3 regions of the Pseudomonas frigoris genome follow, and region 3 is predicted to be linked to each of the others. Evidence: predicted binding sites of a transcription regulator. Region 3 holds the regulator's gene; each other region holds the start of a gene.
The links. Region 3 encodes FliA, which starts transcription of late flagellar genes. Its sites were predicted from a motif close to CTAAAGTTTNNNNNNNNNNNGCCGNTAA; they were not measured.
Positions count from the first base shown of each region.

Region 1: a site for FliA is predicted at 1,755-1,782, ahead of ACMXYH_RS31450 (methyl-accepting chemotaxis protein). Genes of this name have one in related genera too.
Region 2: a site for FliA is predicted at 1,408-1,435, ahead of flgM (flagellar biosynthesis anti-sigma factor FlgM). Genes of this name have one in related genera too.

Region 1 covers NZ_CP180479.1:6,799,019-6,802,292, reverse strand. Annotated here, with positions in the region: gene ACMXYH_RS31460 (NorM family multidrug efflux MATE transporter) at 1-625, opposite strand, end outside; gene ACMXYH_RS31455 (LysR substrate-binding domain-containing protein) at 784-1,704, shown strand; gene ACMXYH_RS31450 (methyl-accepting chemotaxis protein) at 1,888-3,274, shown strand, end outside.
Region 2 covers NZ_CP180479.1:1,789,840-1,793,113, reverse strand. Annotated here, with positions in the region: gene ACMXYH_RS08090 (chemotaxis protein CheV) at 1-461, opposite strand, end outside; gene flgA (flagellar basal body P-ring formation chaperone FlgA) at 544-1,305, shown strand; gene flgM (flagellar biosynthesis anti-sigma factor FlgM) at 1,472-1,798, shown strand; gene ACMXYH_RS08075 (flagella synthesis protein FlgN) at 1,847-2,314, shown strand; gene ACMXYH_RS08070 (flagellar brake protein) at 2,407-3,153, shown strand; gene ACMXYH_RS08065 (MFS transporter) at 3,226-3,274, opposite strand, start outside.
Region 3 covers NZ_CP180479.1:5,232,621-5,235,894, forward strand. Annotated here, with positions in the region: gene ACMXYH_RS24040 (protein phosphatase CheZ) at 1-650, opposite strand, end outside; gene ACMXYH_RS24045 (chemotaxis response regulator CheY) at 681-1,052, opposite strand; gene fliA (RNA polymerase sigma factor FliA) at 1,220-1,960, opposite strand; gene fleN (flagellar synthesis regulator FleN) at 1,957-2,787, opposite strand; gene flhF (flagellar biosynthesis protein FlhF) at 2,904-3,274, opposite strand, start outside.

The DNA.
Region 1 (3,274 bases), 1.6 Mb from region 3:
CCAGCGCCAGCGCCATGCAGTTGGCGACAATAGCGGTAACCAGCCCGATGCCCATCAACCCCAGTTTCGGCAGACCGAACATGCCGGTAATCAATGCGTAATTGAGCAGGAAGTTGGCCACGGTGCCGCCGAGGCTGATGACCATCACCGGTGTTGCCCGGCCGATGGCACTGGTGAAGCCGCGCAGGGCCATGAAGCTCAGGTAGCCGGGCAGGGCGAACGGCAGGATCAGCAGGAATTGCCCGGCCGCGTGGACGTTGGTTTCGGTCTGGCCGAACAGCAGCAACACCGGCTTGAGGTTCCACAGCAGCAGCCCGGCCACCAACGCCATCAACCACGCCAGCCATAACCCGGCCTGGGTCAGCCTGGCGGCGCCGACGATGTCGCCGGCACCCTGACGGATTGCCACGAGGGTGCCGACCGCGGCGATCACGCCAATGCAGAAGATCGACACGAACGAATAAGTTGCTGCGCCCAGACCGCCACCGGCCAGCGCCTCTGGACTCAGGCGCGCCATCATCAAGGTGTCGGTGAGGATCATCAGCATGTGCGCCAACTGCGAGGCAATCAACGGCCCCGCCAGCCGCAGGATGGCCCAGAGTTCGGTACGTGCTGGATGCTGCATGGTCATCACGCTCGATTATCAGAGAGGACAGGAAAGCGTCGATTCTCGGCGCTCTACGGGGTTTGCACAAAGGGATAAAAAGGATGGGTTGCATGATTCAAACTCATGCTGAAGAGTTTCTGCTAGGGTGACCGAATCCCGCTATAGGAGCTTTCCGAATGTCCCGTCGTCTTCCTCCCTTGTATGCCCTGCGCGCATTCGAAGCGGCGGCGCGGCACAGCTCGTTTACCCGTGCGGCCGAAGAGTTATCGATTACTCAAAGTGCGGTCAGTCGGCATATTCGTACGCTCGAAGAGCATTTTGCCTGTCGGCTGTTTCACCGCAGCGGGCGCAATCTGCAACTGACCGAGTCGGCGCGGTTGATCCTGCCCGGTATTCGCGAAGGCTTCACCGCCCTGGAGCGGGCCTGCAATACCTTGCGCGCCGAAGATGACATCCTGCGCATGAAAGCGCCGTCGACCCTGACCATGCGTTGGCTGCTGGCACGGCTCAGCCGCTTTCGGCACCTGCAACCGGGCAACGAGGTGCAATTGACCAGCGCCTGGATGGACGTCGACTCGGTGGACTTCAACCATGAACCGTTCGACTGCGCCGTCATCCTCAGCAACGGGCATTTTCCGCCGGACTGGGAGGCGAGTTTCCTGTTCCCGGAAGAGCTGATTCCAGTCGGCGCGCCGAATCTTTTGCAGGATCAACCGTGGGATGTCGCACGGCTGGCCAATGCCGAACTGCTGCACCCGACACCGGATCGTCGCGACTGGCGCAGTTGGCTGGAACGCATGGGGCTGGCGGATCAGGTGTCGCTCAAGGGCGGGCAGGTGTTCGACACGCTGGAACTGGGCATGATCGCTGCCGCCCGAGGTTATGGCGTGTCCATGGGTGATCTGCTGATGGTCGCGGAAGATGTGGCTCAGGGACGTCTGAGTCTGCCGTGGCCGACGGCCGTCGCCAGCGGTGAGAAATATTACCTGGTCTGGCCGAAAACCCGCCCCGGAGGTGAACGTTTGCGCAGGCTCAGCGACTTCCTGCAAGGAGAAGCCCGAGCAATGGAATTGCCTGACGTTCAACACTTGGGCTGAATCGATAGAGCCGCCGCAATGGCGGCCTTGAGCCATATCCCGGCTAATTACTCAAGTATTCAGATTTTCCGCCGAAAATGCAGGTGGAACCTTCGTGCAGGTTCGACGCAATTCCCATTATTAGAATTTTGCTGAGTATGCAGCCAGATCAAGGAGGATCCGGTCGCTCGGCCAGGAGCTGTCATGTCTCAACCTCGTGCCCGGATCGCCTCACAGCTTGGTCTTGCGCTTGCCGTGATACTGGCGATTGTCATCAGCGGCAGTACCGTGTTCGCCCTGCGTTCGCTGGACACCGCCAACCTTGCCACCCGCGAAGAACACCTGGCCAGTGAAGCCCGGTTGCTGGCCGATCAGTTGAGTACCTTTCACGGCACGTTGCGTGAAAGCACCCAGCGCCTGAGCGGTCTGTTCGAGAAGCGCTTCAGCGCCGGTTTGAGCGTGCACCCGGATGAACCGGTGGCGGTAGCGGGCGCGCAGACGCCGGGCCTGCACCTGGGCAGCGAAGTGCTGAACAACAATTTCAAGGAAGTGGATGAGTTCAAGCAAATGACCGCCGGCGTGGCGACGGTGTTTGTGCGCAGCGGCGAAGACTTCATCCGGGTCAGCACGTCCCTGAGCAAACAGGATGGCACCCGAGCCATCGGCACGCTGCTCGATCACGCGAACCCGGCCTATGCCCGCTTGATGGCGGGGCAGGCCTACGTCGGTCGCGCCTTGTTGTTCGAACGCTCCTACATGACTCAGTACACCCCCGTACGTGACAGCGGCGGTAAGGTGATTGCCGTTCTGTTCGTAGGATTCGACTACACCGACGCGCAGAACGCGCAGTTTGCCAACCTCAAGCGCTTCCGTATCGGCCAGACCGGTTCCCTGGCGCTGCTGGATGAACAGAGCAAATGGCTGGTGCCGATCGCGGGCGTACAAGCGCTGGATCAAGCGACTCCGACCATCGTTGGCTTGGCGAGAACGCCGGGCAAGGGCGAGTTCTGGAGCGACAAGTCCGAAGATTTCTACAGCATTGCCGTACCGTTTGAAGGCGGCCCATGGTCGGTGGTGGCGAGCATGCCGAAAACCGAAATTCGTGCCGTGACCTGGAGTGTCGGCATTCAATTGGCGATTGGCAGTCTGCTGGCGATGTTGATCGCTGTGGGGGCGGCGGTCTGGTTGCTGCGCAGCAAACTCGCGCCGCTGGGTGATCTGGTGCGTCAGGCCGAAGCCTTGGGCGCCGGTGATTTGAGCGTGCGGCTGAACGTATCGAGCAATGACGAAATCGGTCAGTTGGCCCGCGCGTTCAACCAGATGAGCCAGGCGCTGTCGACCATGGTCGAACACATCCGCAAGGCCTCGCAAGAGGTCAACAGCCGCGCCCAGGCCTTGTCCGGTCTGTCCGGCGGCGCCTATGAAGGGATGGAGCAGCAGTCGGGCGAAATCACCAGCATGGCCGGCGCCGTGGAAGAGTTCAGCGCCACTTCCCTGAACATTGCCGACAACATGGGTAACACCCAGCGTCTGGCTCAGGAAAACGCACAGCAAACCCAGATCGGTCGTACGTCGATGGACGAAGCGTCCT
Region 2 (3,274 bases), 3.4 Mb from region 3:
GCCAGCACTTTCTCGACGTCGATGATTTCGACTAACTGATTGTCGACCCGAGTCACAGCCGTCAGGTAATGATCGCGTCCCGTGCCCTTGGGGGGCGGATGAATCTCCTCCCAATTCATGTTGACGATGCGTTCCACCGACCGCACCAGGAAACCCTGGGTCTTGGTGTTGTACTCCGTGATGATCACGAAGGGATTGCTTTGATCTTTCAGCGCACCGGAACCGGTCGCCATCGCCAGATCAAGGATCGGAATGGTCGCCCCCCGAATATTTGCCACACCGCACACGACAGGACTGGACTTGGGCATCAGAGTCAGTTTGGGGCATTGCAGCACCTCCCGAACCTTGAACACGTTGATCCCATACAGCTGCTGGCCGTCGAGACGGAACAACAACAGCTCAAGGCGATTCTGCCCTACCAGTTGCGTGCGCTGGTTTACCGCATCCATTACACCAGCCATGCACAGACTCCTACACCAACGCTTAAGTGTGTTGCGACGCACATTCATCACTAAACGGCACGGCGCTTGCTTTTTAACTCTTATGAACACAGAACCGACATTTTTCCGACGCCTGACATCAAACGCCCGCAAATTGCTTTGCGCGGTGTCGGCCGTCTGCCTGTTCAACGCTGGCTGCCCTGCCCTTGCTGACGCGGTTACCTTGCCTGACATGCTTATCGGCGTCACTCAGGGCTTTCTTGAATTCACCGTAGAAGACTATTTGGCAACCAGTCAAACGGAAGGCCGCTACGAGATCGAGGTCAAGCAGCTCGATCCACGGCTGCGCATGCCCATGTGTGACAAGGAATTGACAGCCACGCTTGAGAGTCCGGCAAGGCCGCTGGGGCGGGTTACCGTCAAGGTTGCTTGCGAAGGCACGTCCCCCTGGACCGTGTTCGTACCCGCTCAAGTGCGCCTGTTTCGCGACATTGTGACCACCACCCGTGCGCTGCGGCGCGCCGGCATCGTCGAGCCTCAGGATGTGACCCTGCGCGAGCGCGACATCAGCCTGATCAATCAGGGTTACCTGACCTCCGTCGACCAGGCGATCGGGCAGAAGCTTACCCGACCAATGGTCGCCGACCAGGTCATGACCCTGGTGCACATGGAACAGGCAGAAGTCATCAGCAAGGGCGACCAGGTGGTGATTACCGCCCGCAGTGGAACGCTCAGCGTGCGCATGCCGGGTGAAGCGCTGTCCAACGGCGGCTTGCGCGAACAGATTCGGGTGAAAAACCTCAACTCCCAGCGGGTCATCAAGGCGCAAGTCACCGCGCCCGGCCAGGTGGAAGTGGCCATGTAGAACTCTCTGCTTGTGAAGATGTGGCGCGCCACTCGACTGTTCCCTAGACTGTGCCCTATGCAGGGCAAGCGCTGACGCGCGCAAGCTCATTGATAATTGGGCCTAAAGTTTTTCCGGGTATGGCCGAAAACATGGCAAGCGTCCAAATACCCAGAGGTTTTTTGTCATGGTCATCGATTTCAGCCGTTTAAACAGTTCCTCGTCACTTACCGGTAGTACACGTACCAGCGCAGCGAAGGAAACCGCCGAAGCCGGCAAATCCGCGCCGCTGAATACCCCGGCCGAACAGGCCAGTACCGTCAAAAGCGGGGAATCGGTACATCTCAGCAATGAGGCTCAACAGTTGCAGAAGGTCACTGACAAGCTGCGCGATCAGCCTGCCGTCGACAACGCCCGCGTGGCCGAGTTGAAAGCAGCGATTGCCGATGGCAGCTACAAAGTCGACAGCAACCGTGTAGCCAGCAAACTGCTCAACTTCGAAGCCCAGCGCTAGGCCAAGGCCTGCGCCAGGCTTTTGGACGCTTAAAACCCAAGGCCAGCCATGCACGACACTAATTTACTGCAACTGATCACCGACGATTTCGCTCCAGCACAGCACTTGCTGGAGTTACTGCAAACCGAGTCCCTCGCCTTGCATGGTCGCGACATGCCACTGCTCGAAGAGATTCTGGCGCAGAAACAGGCATTGATCATTTTGCTCGATCAGCATGGCCGCAAGCGCAGTGAAATCCTCGCCAGCCTCAACCTGCCGACCAACCGCAACGGCCTGGAGCAACTTGCCAGCCATTCGAGCATTGGCGATCAGCTGTTGGAACAAAGCGATGTATTGACCGATCTTCTGGCTCAGTGCCAGGCGGCCAACGTCAAGAATGGCCAGTCGATCCTGGTGCAACAGGCCGCGACGGCCAATCAGCTGAAAATCCTCAACGGCGGCGAGCCGCCAGCGCTCTACGATGCGCGCGGATCAACCTCCATGCTTGCGAAGCCACGCCCGCTCAGTCAGGCTTGAACCTGCTGAAAAGCGCGCACTATCAAGACGCGCAACATGCTGGCAATATGCTGGCCAGTCGTAGTCATATTTTGTCTGGAGATTGATGAACCGTGTTCAATGCCTTAAGCGCGGAAGATGCTCCGCAGCCACCCAAGGTGCTCACCACGCCGTTGGAGATCTCCGGCAACCTGCGCCAGCTGCAAGACAGCCATGATCCGCTGATCATCACGTTCCATGAGCGCAGCCAGCGCTTCCAGAGTTATCTGGTGGACATTGACCGTGACAGCAACATGATTGCCCTGGACGAAATGATTCCCCGCGATGGTGAACGCTTCCTGCTCGCCGGCGAACCGTTCAAGGTCGAAGGCTTTCACGACGGCGTGCGTATTGCCTGGGAAAGCAACGGCCCGTTGACCATCGACGAATCCGGTGGCGGTCGCTGCTACCGTGGCGCCCTGCCCGCCGAGGTGGTTTACCACCAGCGTCGCAATGCATTCCGCGCAGCATTGAAGCTGGCACAACTGGTCAACGTCGATCTGGGCGGTGAAAAGCTCAAGTCGCCGATCAGCGGCAAGCTATTGGACATCTCAGCCACCGGCTGCAAGTTGCGCTTCGAAGGCGACATCACGGACAGCCTGCAACTGGGTCAGGTCTATGACCGCTTCATCGCCGCCCTGCCCTTTGGCAACATGACGGCACCCGTCGAGCTGCGTTACCTGCACTTCGAAGAAAGGATCTCCATCACCTTCGCCGGCGTACGCTTTCACAACATGAGCGGGCTGGTACAGCGGCAGGTCGAGCGGTTCGTCTATCAGCTTCAGCGTGAAGCGCGACGCTTCGACAAAGACGACATGTAATACGACGCTTCAATAGAAAACGGGCAGTCCCTTGCGGTGACTGCCCGTTTTTTTATGCGTTGTTTTTATGCATTAAGGTCTGGCCTCGGTAAAACTTTGCTCGCGAGCTGCATCAGGGTCT
Region 3 (3,274 bases):
CGGTCATGTTCGATGCCCGCAAAGCGGTCCACCTGACTGGCCATAAGCACGAGCTTGAGCAGGTTGCTTTCAACTTCGGTGACCAATTGGGTCACGCGCTTGATCACCTGACCGGTGAGGTCCTGGTAATCCTGAGCGAGCAGAATGTCGTTGAGGTTGCTCGACACAACGCGATTGTCTTCGCTGCTGCGTGTCAGGAAACCGTCGACTCGCCGGGCCAGCTCACGGAACTCTTCAGCCCCGACTTCGCGACGCATGAACCGTCCCCAGTCGGTGCTCAGGGCCTGGGCTTCGTTGCTCAGGCCGTTGACCAGTGGCGTGGCGTTTTCCACCAGGTCCATGGTGCGGTTGGCAGCGGCCTCGGTCAGCTTGACCACATAACCCAGACGCTCGGTGGCATCCGTGATCTGCGAGACTTCCTCGGCTTGCGGCATGTGCGGGTCAATCTGGAAATTGACGATCGCGCTATGCAGCTCGCGAGTGAGCTTGCCCACTTCTTGATACAGGCCACGGTCACGGGTCTGATTGAGCTCATGGATCAGTTGCACAGCGTCGCCGAACCTGCCTTTTTCAAGGCTTTCGACCAGTTCGACCGCGTGTTTTTTCAGAGTCGATTCGAAATCGCCCTGTGAAGACTCGTTATGCTCCATAGCTCCCCCGTGGCGCAGTGGCTTCGCACATCAACCGATGCGTTCGAAGATCTTTTCAATCTTGTCTTTCAACGCCTGGGCCGTGAAGGGCTTGACCACATAGCCGTTAACACCGGCCTGGGCCGCTTCGATGATCTGCTCGCGCTTGGCTTCAGCGGTCACCATCAGCACTGGCAGGCTCTTGAGCTTTTCATCGGCGCGCACATGGCGCAGCAGCTCGATACCGGTCATGCCAGGCATGTTCCAGTCTGTTACCAGAAAGTCGATGCTGCCGCTGTTGAGAACCGGAATGGCAGTGGTGCCATCGTCGGCCTCGACCGTGTTGGTGAACCCAAGGTCACGCAACAGGTTTTTAATGATCCGCCGCATCGTTGAGAAGTCATCAACGATGAGGATTTTCATGTTCTTGTCCAATTCGACCTCCAAGCAGTCTTAAACGCGCCCAGCACCTGGACGCGCCATTTCAATCAATCCGGCAAAGCACTCAATGACTGTCTGGAGCACAACAGATCGGGACCGGTAAGGTTCAACACCCCACCCGCCGCGTTCGCAGTGCCCCCACACTGCCTTCAGCGCGCTCGCCACTCCCCCAAACGCCCCCGCAAACGGGCCGCGCACTGGCTGTGTAACTGGCTGACCCGAGATTCGCTGACCCCCAGGACCTCACCGATTTCCTTGAGATTCAACTCTTCGTCGTAGTACAGCGCCAACACCAGTCGCTCACGCTCCGGCAAATTGGCAATCGCGTCCGCCAGCGCTGCCTGGAAGCGTTCATCTTCCAGATCGCGTGACGGCTCGAGATGAGCACTCGCGCCATCCTCGTGCAGCCCTTCGTGTTCGCCGTCCTGCAACAGATCGTCGAAACTGAATAGCCGGCTGCCCAGGGTGTCGTTCAAAATCCCGTAATAATCGTCGAGACTCAATTGGAGTTCGGCCGCAACCTCGTGATCTTTAGCGTCACGGCCAGTTTTAGCTTCAATCGAGCGAATGGCGTCGCTGACCATCCGGGTATTGCGGTGGACCGAACGTGGCGCCCAGTCCCCCTTGCGTACTTCATCGAGCATCGCGCCACGGATTCGAATGCCCGCGTACGTCTCGAAACTCGCGCCTTTACTGGCGTCGTATTTGGTCGACACTTCAAGCAGGCCGATCATCCCGGCCTGGATCAGGTCTTCCACCTGAACACTGGCTGGCAGACGCGCCAGCAAGTGGTAGGCAATGCGTTTAACCAGTGGCGCGTAACGCTCGATCAGCTCGTACTGCGCGTCACGTGCCGACTTCTTGTAGAGGTTGTAGCCACTGGATGTCATAGCACCGGTCCTGCGGTTTGTTGCACGAGGCGCTCGACGAAAAACTCCAGGTGCCCACGCGGGTTGGCAGGTAGCGGCCAGGTATCGACCTTCTGTGCAATGGCCTTGAACGCCAGTGAGCACTTGGACCGTGGGAAGGCTTCGTAGACGGCGCGCTGCTTCTGCACAGCCTTGCGCACACTTTCGTCGTAAGGCACCGCGCCGACGTATTGTAAGGCGACGTCAAGGAAGCGATCCGTGACCTTGGTCAACTTGGCGAACAGGTTGCGACCTTCCTGCGGGCTCTGGGCCATGTTGGCCAGGACGCGGAAGCGGTTCATGCCGTAATCGCGGTTCAGCAGTTTGATCAGTGCGTAGGCATCTGTGATCGAGGTCGGTTCGTCGCAGACCACCAGCAAGACTTCTTGCGCTGCGCGAACGAAACTGACTACCGAGTCACCAATGCCCGCCGCGGTGTCGATCACCAGCACGTCGAGGTTGTCGCCGATATCGCTGAACGCCTGGATCAGGCCGGCGTGTTGGGCCGGGCTCAAATGAACCATGCTCTGTGTGCCGGACGCGGCCGGGACGATGCGAATGCCGCCAGGGCCCTGCAACAGTACGTCGCGCAGCTCGCAGCGGCCTTCGATCACGTCGGCCAAAGTACGTTTGGGTGTCAGTCCCAGCAGGACGTCGACGTTCGCCAGCCCCAGATCGGCGTCCAACAGCATGACGCGCCGACCGAGCTCAGCTAGAGCCAGGGACAAGTTCACTGACACGTTAGTCTTCCCGACGCCACCTTTGCCGCCGGTCACCGCGATCACCTGTACGGGATGCATGCTGCCCATGAATTTTCTTTACCTTGTCTTACTTAGACGGAGGCCACATTACTGGCTGCGCGTTCACTAACTGAACAATGCATGGCAGACCATCGATGTAGGTACAAAAACTGTTCATTAATACCTCAGCCGACCTGCTTGGTCGGGCTGTGGTAAATATCAGCGAACATGTCAGCCATGGCTTCTTCGCTGGGTTCTTCTTGCATTTGCACGCTGACGGCGCGACTGACCAACTGATGACGACGCGGTAGATGCAAATCATCCGGAATCCGCGGGCCATCGGTGAGGTAAGCCACCGGCAATTCATGACTGATGGCCAGGCTCAACACCTCGCCCAGACTTGCCGTTTCATCCAGTTTAGTCAGGATGCAGCCAGCGAGCCCACAACGCTTGTAACTGTGATAAGCGGCCGTTAGAACCTGTTTCTGGCTGGTGGTTGCCAGGACCAGATAATTTTTCGATTTGATGCCACGACCGGCCAGGCTTTCGAGCTGCA